One region of the Paenibacillus sp. EKM212P genome, then DNA from elsewhere that is predicted to be linked to it. Evidence: predicted binding sites of a transcription regulator. Region 1 holds the regulator's gene; each other region holds the start of a gene.
The links. Region 1 encodes Rex, which represses fermentation and respiration genes when NADH is low (regulators of the CRP and FNR family bind a similar motif). Its sites were predicted from a motif close to TTGTGAAATATTTCACAA; they were not measured.
Positions count from the first base shown of each region.

Region 1 (4,436 bases):
TGATTCAGAGTCCTGTCTTGGTCGTTCTTGCCCATGGTTCCGCAAATGCTATTATCATCGTGCACGCCATGAAGCAGGGATAGCGGATGTTGTTATTACGAATCACTCTAAGTTGTTTACAGACGTCAAAGCTAGTCACCAGTTGTTGCCGAGCTATGAACATCTGGTGATTGATGAAGCCCATCACCTGGAGGAAGTAGCTGGTAAGCACCTAGGTATGCATATGAAATATTTCACACTCGTGCATACACTGACGCGACTGTTCAAAGACAGCAAGAATGGACAACTGCCTTCACTTCGTCAACAATTGGCGAAATCGGGGCACGAGAAGTCGACGGATTGGGCCTCAACCATCGATCAGATGTATCCGCTCGTGTTAGAGGTTAAGGAAACTTGGGATCTGCTAAGCGACAAACTGTTTGGCATGTTGCCAGAGCGAAGCGATGCGACACCGGGTGAAACAGGACAGTTTTCTTCCCGTCTCAAACCTTCAGCCAAGCCTGCAAAGTGGGATCAGGCGGGGGCTTTGGAAAATCAGCTATATGTAACGATGAGTGAAATTTTGCGCAAGGGCGACAAGCTGATGCTGGACGTCAAGGAAGAACATGACGATTATGCGGCGGATAGCCTTATTACAGATATCACGGGTCTGCTCAAGGATCTGGCGGGGATTCGAGAAAATTTGCGCTTTTTTATGCGACTCGATGATGAAACAACCGTATACTGGCTCGAAGCGAGTGGGCAATTCCGCAGTAAATCATTACAATTTTATGCGGTGCCCGTCGATGTGAGCCGCCAGTTGAAAGAAATGTTTTTTGACAAAAAAAGAAGCATCATTCTGACGTCTGCTACCTTATCGGTAGATAAGTCGTTTCAGTACATGATCGATCAGCTCGGCTTGCAGGAGGCCGCAGATCAAGAGCGGCTGATGACTTCGCAGCTCCCGTCACCCTTTAATTACAGGGATCAGGTGTTGCTGGTCATTCCACGGGATTTCCCAAGCGTGAAGGGCAGTGTAGGAGATGCACACTTTGTAGATATGCTCGTTAGCTCTCTAGGAGCGACTGCTCAGGCGACGCGGGGGAGAATGCTCGTTCTGTTTACTTCCTATCGGATGCTCCGGCAAGTGTATGAACCGCTCAAAGAGGCCTTAGCATCCAGCGAAATTACTGTGCTGGGACAAGGTGTGGACAGTGGGAGTCGCAGCAAGCTAACCCGCCGTTTTCAGGAAGCCAAAGCTTCTGTATTGCTGGGAACCAGCAGCTTCTGGGAAGGCGTCGATATTCCGGGGAAGGCTCTGACTTGTCTAGCCATTGTTCGCTTGCCATTTCAACCGCCGAATCACCCGTTGCTGGAGGCAAAAAGCGAGCTGCTCCAGCAGCAGAAGAAGAATCCATTTATGAAGCTGTCTGTACCACAAGCGGTCATTCGCTTCAAACAGGGATTTGGTCGGTTGGTTCGTACAGCGAGCGACCACGGGGTCGTTATCGTTTACGATACGCGTGTGATCGAATCCTATTACGGAAAGCACTTTTTGTACTCGTTACCGGGACCAAAAATGGAGCATATGCCATCGGAGCAAATGGTGCCCCGCATCGCCGAATGGCTCCAATCCGCCCCGGAGACCGAGGCATAACGGACGGACACTAAGTATGTTCGTTACAATTAGGGGGAGCAAGTATGAAATCAGATAAAATTTCAGAGGCTGTCGTACGGAGGTTACCCGTATATTTACGTTATCTGAATGCACTTCACAAACGGGAGGTGGCTACGGTCTCTTCTCAAGAGTTGGGACAGAGGCTAGATTTGAACCCGGCCCAAATCCGTAAAGATCTCGCCTATTTTGGAGATTTTGGTCGGAAGGGTATCGGTTATGATGTTTCTTATCTAATTGAGAAAATACGCCATATCCTGAAAATCGATCAGCAAATTAATGTAGTATTGGTCGGAGCGGGTAATCTGGGGCAAGCCCTTTCGAATTATAACGCTTATTTAAAAGACAATATGAAGATTGTAGCGGTATTTGATGCGTTTCCGGATAAGGTAGGGACCAAGATCAATACATTGGTCGTGCAACCGATGGATGAACTGGAAGCGACTGTGAAAGAAAAAAACATTCGAATCGGGATTATTACCGTACCTGATTTTGAAGCACAGCACGTGGCTGACAGGCTTATTGAGAGCGGAATTGGAGCGATCCTGAACTTTGCACCGACTACTCTCAAGGCACCGGCCAACATTCGGATTCATGCCACAGACTTTACAACTGATTTGCTTAGCCTCGCTTATTATTTGGAGGACGGAAAGGAAGAAACACAATATGACAGTGAATAAATGGATGATTAAAAACGGCTCTTTTGCCGTAAATGGACCAGAAGCTGGGGTAATCCATGGTTTTATGATTGTGGAAGATAGCCGCATTACTTACATTGGCGAGACTTTGCCTTCGGGTGAGGAAGAGACGGAAGCGATCGATGGTAAGGGGCTTTTATTTTTACCTGGTCTGATTAATACTCATGGTCATGCGGCGATGTCTCTGCTGCGTGGGCATGGAGATGACTTGGCACTTCAAGTATGGCTTCAGGAAAAAATGTGGCCTATGGAAGCCAAGTTTACATCTACGGACGTGTACTGGGGTACGTCGTTGTCTGTGCTGGAAATGCTGAAAGGTGGAACAACGACCTTCCTGGACATGTACGATCATATGGATGAGGTGGCTCGTGTGGCTGAAGAGTCAGGTATTCGTGCAAGTCTGATGCGTGGAGCAATTGGACTATGTTCGGAGGAAGAACAGCGAATCAAGCTGGCTGAGGCCGTAACTTTTGCGCGTAACTGGCATGGTAAAGCAGACGGGCGTATTACAACGATGATGTCACCGCATGCGCCATACACCTGTCCACCTGCGTTTATTGAAAAATTCGTACAAGCTGCGCATGATCTGGATTTGCCGCTGCATACGCACATGTCTGAGACGATCGCCGAAGTGGAGCAAAACGTACGTGACTACGGTTTGCGTCCAGTTGCACACTTGGATAAGTTTGGCTTTTTCTCCCGTCCTTCGCTTGTTGCCCATGGCGTTCATTTGAATGACGAAGAAATAGCTTTACTGGCTGAACGTGGTGTAGCGGTTTCGCACAACCCAGGTAGCAACTTGAAGCTGGCAAGTGGTGTGGCAAGAGTGCCTGAATTGCTGCGTGCAGGGGTTACCGTTTCTCTCGGAACGGATGGTCCTGCCAGTAATAATAACCTGGATATGTTCGAGGAAATGCGTCTGGCAGCACTTATTCACAAGGGTGTATCTGGTGACCCTACGGCAGTTCCTGCGAGTGAAGCGCTGCGTCTGGCAACAGAATACGGTGCAAAGTCAATTGGTTTAAAAGAAGTAGGAGCGTTGGCAGCAGGCAACAAGGCTGACTTTATCGCGCTGGATCTGAATCAGGCACATTTCTTGCCGCGTACAGATATTATTTCCCATGCGGTATACTCAGCAAGCGCCAAAGACGTGGTTCACGTATGGGTAGACGGTCGTCAGGTTGTGAAAAACGGCGAATGCCTGACTATGGACGAGGAACGCATCAAACATGAGGCACAAGCCGCCTTTGAAGGGCTGCTGTCGCGCTAATTCAGGTGTCACATCCCCTTAGAGAGGAAGCACGGGTTTGAAAAATAAGAAAAAGTGGATAGCGGTCGCCATTTTGGCCGTAATACTGATCCTGGTCAGCATTTTCTGGTATTATTCCTATGTTACTCAAGACCAGGTGGCTGAGAAAAATGCCGCTATCATTAAGGCCAAGCAATCAGGTGGTCTGGTTAGCACGACTCAAACATGGAAGTCTGTGTGGGATCAGGTATATTGGGTGGTTCAAGGGAAAAATGCACAGAATGAAAATATAATGGTGTGGGTTCCTTTTCAAAAAGTGGAAGGACAACCTAACGTACCTGCCGCAGATAATAGCGGTGTTCACACCGAACTGCTGAAGAATGGAGTCGATGAGCAAAAAATGACGGCAATAATTCAGCAGCAGCTTCCAGGTGTAAAAATTGTAAGGCTTCAGCCGAGTGTGTTCAATGGCGAATATGTGTGGCAGTTGTTTTACGATGATGGAAGTCATCATTACTACAGCTTTTATCGTTTCTCAGATGGGGTAGCGACGGGTGTAAAATATACTTTGCCCAATAACTAGCTGGTTGAGGATTAGCAGATGTGGAATGAATGACTAGTAAATAATTGAAAGCTTAAGAAAAAGACGTAAATGCGATGAAATTCGTATTTACGTCTTTTAGTCTTGCTATGCCGTAAAATGGTCTGAAAACCAGTGAAGCATCTTTACCTATCCATCTTCTCTCCTAGGGCAAATTCATCTTTATGGCGGGCAGTACGGAGTGGAGGATTTGAATCTGGAGAAGCGGAGCGTTCGCCTTTGCCGCCGGATTTT
Region 1 covers NZ_JAAMNR010000002.1:378,169-382,604, reverse strand. The annotation lists gene dinG (ATP-dependent DNA helicase DinG) at 1-1,636, shown strand, start outside; gene G9G54_RS07840 (redox-sensing transcriptional repressor Rex) at 1,681-2,334, shown strand; gene G9G54_RS07835 (amidohydrolase) at 2,321-3,622, shown strand; gene G9G54_RS07830 (cell wall elongation regulator TseB-like domain-containing protein) at 3,660-4,184, shown strand.

Region 2 (4,436 bases), on a different contig from region 1:
TATCGACTGCCTCCTCCCAGCTAATACGTTCAAATTTCCCTTCTCCTTTGGGGCCTATACGTTTCAACGGATAGAGCACCCGATCAGGATCATATACCCGCTCCGTCATATTGCGAACTTTGTTACAAATAGCCCCTTTGGTAATAGGATGATCCGGGTTCCCAGTCACCTTGACTATCTTTCCACTTTCCTTGTGAAGCAGGAGCCCACACGTATCCGGGCAATCTAACGGGCATACAGCCGGGAAAATTCCGTCCTGCTGCTCCGTCATCCGCTGTCCCCTTTGTAAGTCTTGTTGAAGCGTGGCCTCAGGAGGCGCGCTATTGCGATGATCCATAGTGTTGATGCTCCTTTCCGTTACCGTTTCCAAAAATTACACTGATCTTATCATATCCACAGCTTTGGCCTATGGCAAGAGAAGGATTTTCCCACACAGCCGCTCTCCAAAATATTAAAAAAATCCGTCTGCTGCATAGAGCAAAACGGATTTTTTTAAGAATCATAATTTTTTTCGACATCCTGTTTCATTATATCTTACCGAGGGTAAAAGAGATCAAGGCATTATGGGACGAGAGCACACTCATCCTCCATGCCAAATCATGGACCACTCCCAAAAAAATCCGCCATGACAGGTTTCGTTCCCCCGGGCCTGTCATGGCGGATTTGCTTTGTTCATTGCTGTTTAAAGTACCGTAATTAAGCAGGATCACTCAACGGATTTGATGTGCAACCGAAGAAGTAGTTGGAGATTCATTCGCTGGAAGTGCGTTGGTTTGAGGCTTTTTCAAATAGGCCAACCAGTAGGCTCCAGCCACAAACAGGCTACCTCCTACCAAATTCCCCAGCCAGACCGGAATGAAGTTCATAACATAATCTGCCCATGAAAAGTGGCCTGCAAAAATAGCTGCCGGAATGAGAAACATATTGGCAACAACGTGCTGAAATCCAATAGCGACAAAGGCCATTGTTGGGAACCAAATCCCCATAATTTTGCCGCCAATGGAGTCTGTGCTATATGCCAGCCATACAGCCAGTGCTACGAGCCAGTTACATCCTATACCCGATATAAAAGACTGCAAAAAGCTTTCATGTAGCTTATGTCCTGCCATATCCACCACTTTGTCCAGGTAAGGGCCCGTTTCTGTCAAACCCAGTACATGCCCAAAGAAAAATGCAACGAATAACGCACCTGCAAAATTACTGAGCGTAATAATCGCCAAATTACGAAGCATGGCTCCTGTCTTAATCCGTCCTGCCCATCTCGCCAAAGGGACCGCCATCATATTGCCGGTCAGCAATTCTCCGCCGGCGATCAAAACTAATACCAGACCTACGGGGAACACCGCAGCTCCAATAAAGGTGGCAATGCTTCCCCATTCTTTAGGCGCACTTGCAATAACACGTATATCCAGCAAAAACCCAAGTGCAATAAATGCACCTGCCAAAAATCCCAGTACCACCGCCACAGTCCACGGGTTGTTCGCCTTGGCCACTCCTGTTTCCACCGTCTTTTCAGCAATTTGCCCCGGTTTATAGCTCGCCATATGTCCCCGCTCCTTTAATATCTTTTCACTAAAATATTCTTCTTTCATATTTTATTTAAAATCAGTGATTATGTTTGTGAAAAAAATCACTTTCTTAACTATAAAAAAACAGCCCTTAGAATAAGGACTGTCTTTCTGTATTATTACATCTACTGCGCTACTACGCGCTTTACATTTAATTGTATTCTTCCTTTTCAACTGCTCTCAAGAACCAAATAACTCCACCGAGGCCTACCACGGCCACGACTACAAGAAAAAGGATATAAAACAAACCCATAAGCTACTTCCCCCCTGATCCTTATGCTACTCTATATTGTACTATAAGGATTCATCCGTACGCCTCAGATTGTTGACAAACTTATGAACAATGTCACAGACAAATCTAATTATACAGTAACTGGGTTCCGCTCGGATATTGTAGGCAATGCTTGTAAACCTGCCGCGTTCAGGAAATTCCAAGGCTTGTTATAATGCGGCTGGAAGAAGAAATCGACAAAAGCCAACTGGTCAATGGTCATATGATTTTGAATGGCTACGGATAGCGTGTTAATGGATTGCGTCAAATCCACCTTCGACATAATTTGAGCCCCCAAAATTCTCCGCGTCTCCTGCTCATATACCACTTTCAGTAATACCTTTTCGGAGGTTGGCATAAATTCAGGCCGGTAGCTGTCTTCAATGGTTACAGCCTCTACAGTCATGCCTTCGTCCATTGCCGCGGCTTCCGTCATGCCTGTTCCTGCGATATTGTCTTCGTAGATTTTGATACCCGAAGTTCCTTGGGTTCCCATGTAGGCAATGGTTGGTTGTACCAGATTACGTGCTACCAGCGTACCCATACGAACTGCATTGGTTGCCAAAGGAATATAAGCCGTTTTGCCTGTCGGATTATAGCGGATTGCACAACTGTCACCTGCTGCAAACACGTCCGGGCAGCTACTTTGCATATAGTTATCCACAATGATCGCACCGTTAGGCAACATATCTACTTGACCTTTGAGCAGATCCGTTTGAGGTCTGAAACCGATGCAGAGAATAACAAGCTCTGTTTCATATTCTCCTTTAGAGGTCACGACTTTACTCACCTTACCGTTCGTACCCTCAAAACGACTCACCGTCTCGCCAAGTACCAGCTTAATGCCATGTTCCTTCAGGGAACTTTCAATCCGGTCTGTATACTCATGGTCCAAATACTTATTCAATATACGATCAGCACTGTCGATCAGTGTTACATTTTTACCGTTCATTTGGAAAGCTTCTACCAGTTCAACACCAATGTATCCAGCCCCGACGACTGTAATGTTCTGTACGTGCTGGGCTTTCTCAATGATATCATTGGAATGATTATAGTTTTTACAGAGCAAAATATGATCAAGTTCAATGCCCTCCAGCTTTGGAATAATAGGCCACGAACCCGTAGTCACAATTAATTTATCAAATGTGTCTGTAAATTCTTCACCTGTTTGGAGATTACGTGCATGCAGCGTCTTGCCTGCCGTATCCACACTCGTTACCTCATGAAGCATCTTGGTCACTACACCCAAGTCAGCCAGTTGATCTGGAGACGAATAAAACAGGCCGTGTGGATCTTTGACGACACCACCTACATACAGCGCAATACCACAAGATAAAAATGAAATATTATCATTACGCTCGTAAACGGTAATTTCTGCATCTGGATAACATTTAGCTGTGTTGACGATAGCTGCCGTGCCTGCGTGTGTACATCCGATAACTGCTACTTTCATGTTAAATTCCTCCTTGGTGTGTGGGCATAAAATGTATAATTATTGTGAATAGTTTCACGTAAACAGCTCGTTAGCGTTTGTGATTTATTTCACTTTATGCGCTTATTATAGTGTGATATTTTTCACATTACAATATATTTTCGTGATATTCACAATTTGTCCACATTTAAAAAAGAAAGGATATACAAAATCAACTGTTTGCTGAAATATTTTTTTGCTCCATTCAGTTTTCCCTGTAAGCCCTCTGATTATGCCCTTGGAGTCGACTTTCACATGATGCGACCACCCTTAAATAAATGCACATGTAGAGAACAAAAAAAGGTCCGTTTCCCGGAGACACGCAGGAAATCAGACCTTTTTAAACATATACTTTGGAGTTAAGGCAAAGCTACTATAGCAATTGCTCAATGGCTGCTTTCATCGCTTCTGGTGACTCCTTCGGTTCAAAACGACCCACAGGTACACCTTCACGATTCACAATGAATTTCGTGAAATTCCACTGAATTGTTCCATCTTCCTGTTCTCCAGGCTGTTGCTTTTTCAAATATTCAAACAGAGGCGCTGTATCCGGCCCGTTGACGTCCACTTTGGCGAATACCGGGAAACTAACCCCGTAATTCAGTTGGCAAAATTCAGCCGCTTCCTCGCTGCTGCCCGGCTCCTGACCGCCAAATTGGTTGCAAGGAAAGCCTAATACAACTAATCCCCGATCCTTATATTCGTCATAAAGCTTTTGCAAATCCCCATATTGCGGAGTAAGTCCACATTTACTGGCGGTATTCGCAATAACCAGCACCTTACCGGTGTAAGTATCCAGAGAAACCTCCTGATTCGCTGGTGTTACGGCATTATGTGAATAGACAGACATACAGCATCCTCCTTCGTGTCGCTTGGTTTAGGTTACATAACCTATTTTAACCAAAACGTGACGGACATGCCAACATCCGCAGATCCTTTACCGTGATGCCATCACTTCGAGTCTGCGTTCTTCGCGTTCGGAAGCGGACATTTTTGGGCAAGCATAACAATACCGCTGGCCTCCACCTGTCTTGTAATATTGGCAACAGGACGGTTTCATGTAGGTATTTTCACCGGGGCGGTAAGGATTGTCCAATTCAATGAGACGAACCGTAAACGGATTTCT
Region 2 covers NZ_JAAMNR010000003.1:240,131-244,566, forward strand. The annotation lists gene G9G54_RS10250 (molybdopterin-containing oxidoreductase family protein) at 1-337, opposite strand, end outside; gene G9G54_RS10255 (formate/nitrite transporter family protein) at 711-1,544, opposite strand; gene G9G54_RS10260 (FAD-dependent oxidoreductase) at 1,931-3,292, opposite strand; gene G9G54_RS10265 (glutathione peroxidase) at 3,684-4,160, opposite strand; gene G9G54_RS10270 (hypothetical protein) at 4,248-4,436, opposite strand, start outside.
Region 2: a site for Rex is predicted at 1,619-1,636, ahead of G9G54_RS10255 (formate/nitrite transporter family protein). Genes of this name have one in related genera too.

Region 3 (4,436 bases), on a different contig from region 1:
GGTGAAAACGGATCAGACCACGGGCAAATACAGCTTCACCCATGTAGCGGGCGACTATACGCTGAAGGCTGAAGCCTATGGTTATGTGCCTCAAACGAAAGCAGTCACGATTGAGAATAACAAAGTCATCAGAGCAAACTTTAGTCTTCAGGCCGTACCTCACGGTACGATTCACGGGGTCATTACCGACAAGCAATCCGGTGAACCGATCCAAAAAGCGAAAGTGTTGGTGCTGGAGGATGCGCGTATTGCTCCGGTAGAGACGAATGAGGCTGGAGAATTTACGCTGGACGTGCTGGAAGGAACATACACATTGTCCATTTCAGCTGAGAATTATTATAGTGACAGTGTATCCGTTACTGCTCCTCCGAACGGTAGTGTGGAAGCGAATGTCACGTTGAAACCTTTTATCGGGTTCCAGGGAGGCATTGCCTACGATGACGGGACAGGAGAAAATGCTAGAGCCTTTAACGCGGCAGGCAATTCATGGGCAGTCAGAATGACGCCTGAGTCGGAAGTGGCTCAAGTGACAGGAGCATCGCTTTTGTTCTGGAACTCTGCCTTTCCGAATCCGGGAGGAACGGCATTCCAATATTCTATCTATGACGCCTCCGGTGCGGCAGGAGCACCTGGACGATTATTGGCTGGTCCATTCGACGGGACTGCCGTAAGGGATGAGACACAATGGACGACAGTGCAGCTTCCAGAGCCGGTGACGGTTCAAGGTGACTTCTACATCGTATATACACAGTCTGCTGTAGGCACACAGTCGCCGGGTCTTGCTACAGATGAGAGTGGCCCGAATGCACTTCGCAGCTGGCAAGGTGTAAGCGGCGTATGGAGCCAATCACCTGAGGAGGAAGGGAACTACATGATCCGGGCTATCGTCAGATATCCGGTGAATGCTCCAACGATTACGACTCCTACGAAGGCTACGTATACGCAGGAAGAGTCGATTACCGTAACAGGAACTTCCCCGGCAGAAGGAGCCGATATTCAGCTCTTTAACGGTAAGGAGCTGGCTGGCACAACGAAAGTGAAGGATCGTCAGTTCAGTTTGTCGGTTGATCTTCAGCCAGGTGCTAATCCGCTAAGTGTTCAAGCAGCGGTATACGGCAAATTAACGGATCGTTCCGAAACGGTAGTTGTGACGCTCGATCAGACTAAACCGGGTCTGATCCTGACTTCTCCTGATGAAGGAGCCCGTACGAACGCGGGTGTAGTTAGTGTTATCGGTACCGTGTACGACGAGTTCCTCACCGAATTGTCGATTAACGGTGAGCCCGCTGAATTTGGAAGTGATGGCAGCTTTAACAAGCGATTGCTTATCAACGAAGGCGAAAATCAAATTACGGTGACGGCCAAGGATCTTGCCGAAAACGAAACAACCGTTACGCGCTCGGTGTATGTAGATACAGCTCTGCCGAAGCTTGAAAACATTAGCCCTGCTGAGGATGTGCGTATTACTCCAGGGCAGTCGGTACGAGTATCCTTTGACAGTGCATCCGGTTTGGAGGCGTCCTTCCATGTGGAGCTGCCTTTCAACCTGTCCACTTTGGGCCGCAACGATATTCCATTAAATGAAACTTCGTCAGGCCACTATGAAGGTACTTATTTCACTTCATCTTCTCTGAACCTGGAAGGCGGAGTCATTGTGATCCGGGTAAGGGATGCAGCGGGAAATGAAGTGGAGACGGAGGCGCCGGGAAAATTGTATGTAACCAATGGTGGAGGACAGAACCCTGATCCGAATCCACCTACATCCAATGAAAAGCCAGTAGCCATTATTCAGGCTAATGAATCAGCTAAGAAGAACAAAAATGTACAATTTAACGCCAAAGCTTCCCGTGATGTAGATGGTGAAATCGTCAGCTACAGCTGGAATTTTGGCGATGGCGATACGGCAGTCGGTTCCAAGGTGAAGCATAAATTCACCACAGCTGGAACGTATACCGTAGAGCTAACGGTGACGGATAATGACGGCGCAAGTGGTAAGACTGTGCATACGATCACGATCCGTTAACAGCCAGTAGGAAAGGGAAGGCTTCTTTTAGAATAGCAATGAAGGCCCACAGCAAGCCACGGTTTATAGAGGCTGCTGTGGGCCATTTTTAATTGTCGAGCCGTTCAAGAAGCGATACAATGAGTAGAACTCTATAAAGTGAATCGTTTCACAATAGAGGATTTTGCAAAAATCCAATAAGCGATTTTCAATAAACGATATATAGATCGAAATGGTCTAGTTCGTCTATATATTGCACTTTGGAGCGACTGGAATCGAATTTTGCAAAATCCTGAATAATATTTTTAGCAGGAGAGGATTATATGATTCATTTGCAAAAAGAAAGCGGACGTATCCGTCTTGTGCTGGATGCCTATTTTATGGGGGAAGATATCATTGTACTCATTTCAGGCGGTGATCAGCCTCATTTGGGAACGATTACAGCAGGGGCCAGGCTCGAGCCGATTCAAACTGTGCAATTACAAAACCATAAGGAATTTTATATTACCGAAGAAATTGCAGTTCGCTTGCGAAAAGAGTTTGCGGGCAATTTTGCCATTTGCTGCGGAGCACATTTGGATCATGCAACCAAGGACGAAATCAGAGTGCTGACAGATATGGCTATACAACTGGGAAAAGAGCTCATTGGAAAACTCAAGCAAGAACGCTAGTAGCGACCTTTTTAAGTGAACTCCCGAAAGAGCAGATTGCGATACGGATACTTGCTAAAGGGATACTTAAAAAGCAAGGCAAAGCCATCATCCTCAATTTGTACGGATTTCAGCGCAGAGGATGGAATCAAACTACGGATCATGACATGAACTGCACGCTGGTCTTGTCTGTTGATTGCTTTGGCTAAGGCAGAAGCAAAACATGGATTGCGTGCCAATTCGCGATACAGTGGAAAAACGGCTTTTGCGATGGCGCGATGAACTCTCGGCTCAAACGTAAACTGCACAGTCCCGGGTGGAATCGTCGTTCCATTCGTATAATAGAGCATCGGTGGCTGAGCTAAAAAGGAAATAAAGTAGCCAATGCCATTCGTGCCTAAGCCTTGTTTGGCGGCAAATGGCGCTACTGAGCAGAGAAGGGATTTCATCCGATCCAAATTGCCCTGAACGACAGCTCGTGACCATTGGACGGCAAAAGCACGTCGGGTTGCAATAGCTTTGTAAAAGGGCAGCATGGCAGCGGATATTTTCCTAAGTGTATCTGCATTTAATCGTTTGTGAGGCGAGCCCTTTCTGCGGGATGTTGCACGATATAACATAGCTCCGACCTCCTTGGCAGGATGCTCTCATGGAGCGCAATTGATCTGTAACAGGTAAAATACTGTATGCCCGGTTACCTCAAAAAGTGCTAATATCGCTATGTTTCTTCTTTTTAACGTTCTAATTTAAAAAATTGAAATAAGTACTGTCCTGATTTGTAAGATTGTGGTACCCTAGAACTTATATAATTGCTATTTTACTTATTGGAGTTGAATTTAACGGATGAGTGATTTGTACAAGGAGCCTCGATCTTCCGATCCTTTTCAGGAGACGAACGATTATAACGCCCCATTTAACCCGCCCCCAGTAGTTCCACCTACGAATAGTAAAGCTGTTGCCTCGATGGTGCTCGGGATTTTATCTGTGGTCATTCCCTATATCGGGTTGATTATCGGAATTGTGGGTATTATTTTGTCCAGTCTTTCCCTGAAGGAAATTAACCGTCATGGCGAACAAGGCAGAGGTATGGCCATTGCTGGACTGGTATGTAGTATTATCGGTACACTGATTTATACACTGATCATCATTTTCTTGGTCATTGTTTTTGTTGTGGCAGCCTCCAGTGGCGATCCGGATATTTTTTCAGACATTTAATGAATTGAAGAATGCTTGAGTCAGACAAACCATTCACGATTTGACTATTGGATGTTATGATAAAAGGAGTCCAATGAAGGAGAGTGAAGCCGTATGGCACGTACTCAAACACAAAAAGCGCTGAGCAAGGCAAAACGCGCTGGAATCTATTGTGCGGCACAGAGCCGCAAAACGAATGGCCATTATGGCGAGATTTCACAGCACATACGAATGAAGCCGACCAAGCAAGAACAATTACAAAAGGTCAAGCACAAGAAGCGAATCGTTCAGAGCGACGCTTCTTTTTTTGTTTTTAGAGAGAACAGCAGGGTCCTTTTCGGCGTGGCTTTATAAAGTAGCAGAGAAATGATTGTATACAAGCGAATAGCATTTTTTCTGTACCGAAAAAGGACTTGATAATAATTATCATTCTTGTTAGAATATCATAAGAAAGAAGGAACCCGGGCATGGGCTCCTTCATTATAAAGCTTAGGCTTGAAATCAAAGATTTACTTGGCTTCGAAGGTTTTGCAGTCTGTTTCTTCGGATTTGTGAGTGTCTTCAGGTCTGTTGCTTACGATATAAATGGA
Region 3 covers NZ_JAAMNR010000004.1:504,450-508,885, reverse strand. The annotation lists gene G9G54_RS14930 (S8 family serine peptidase) at 1-2,023, shown strand, start outside; gene lpdD (prenylated flavin chaperone LpdD) at 2,326-2,673, shown strand; gene G9G54_RS14920 (hypothetical protein) at 2,685-3,272, opposite strand; gene G9G54_RS14915 (DUF4190 domain-containing protein) at 3,496-3,867, shown strand; gene G9G54_RS14910 (hypothetical protein) at 3,961-4,200, shown strand; gene G9G54_RS14905 (DUF1540 domain-containing protein) at 4,356-4,436, opposite strand, start outside.
Region 3: a site for Rex is predicted at 2,160-2,177, ahead of lpdD (prenylated flavin chaperone LpdD). Genes of this name have one in related genera too.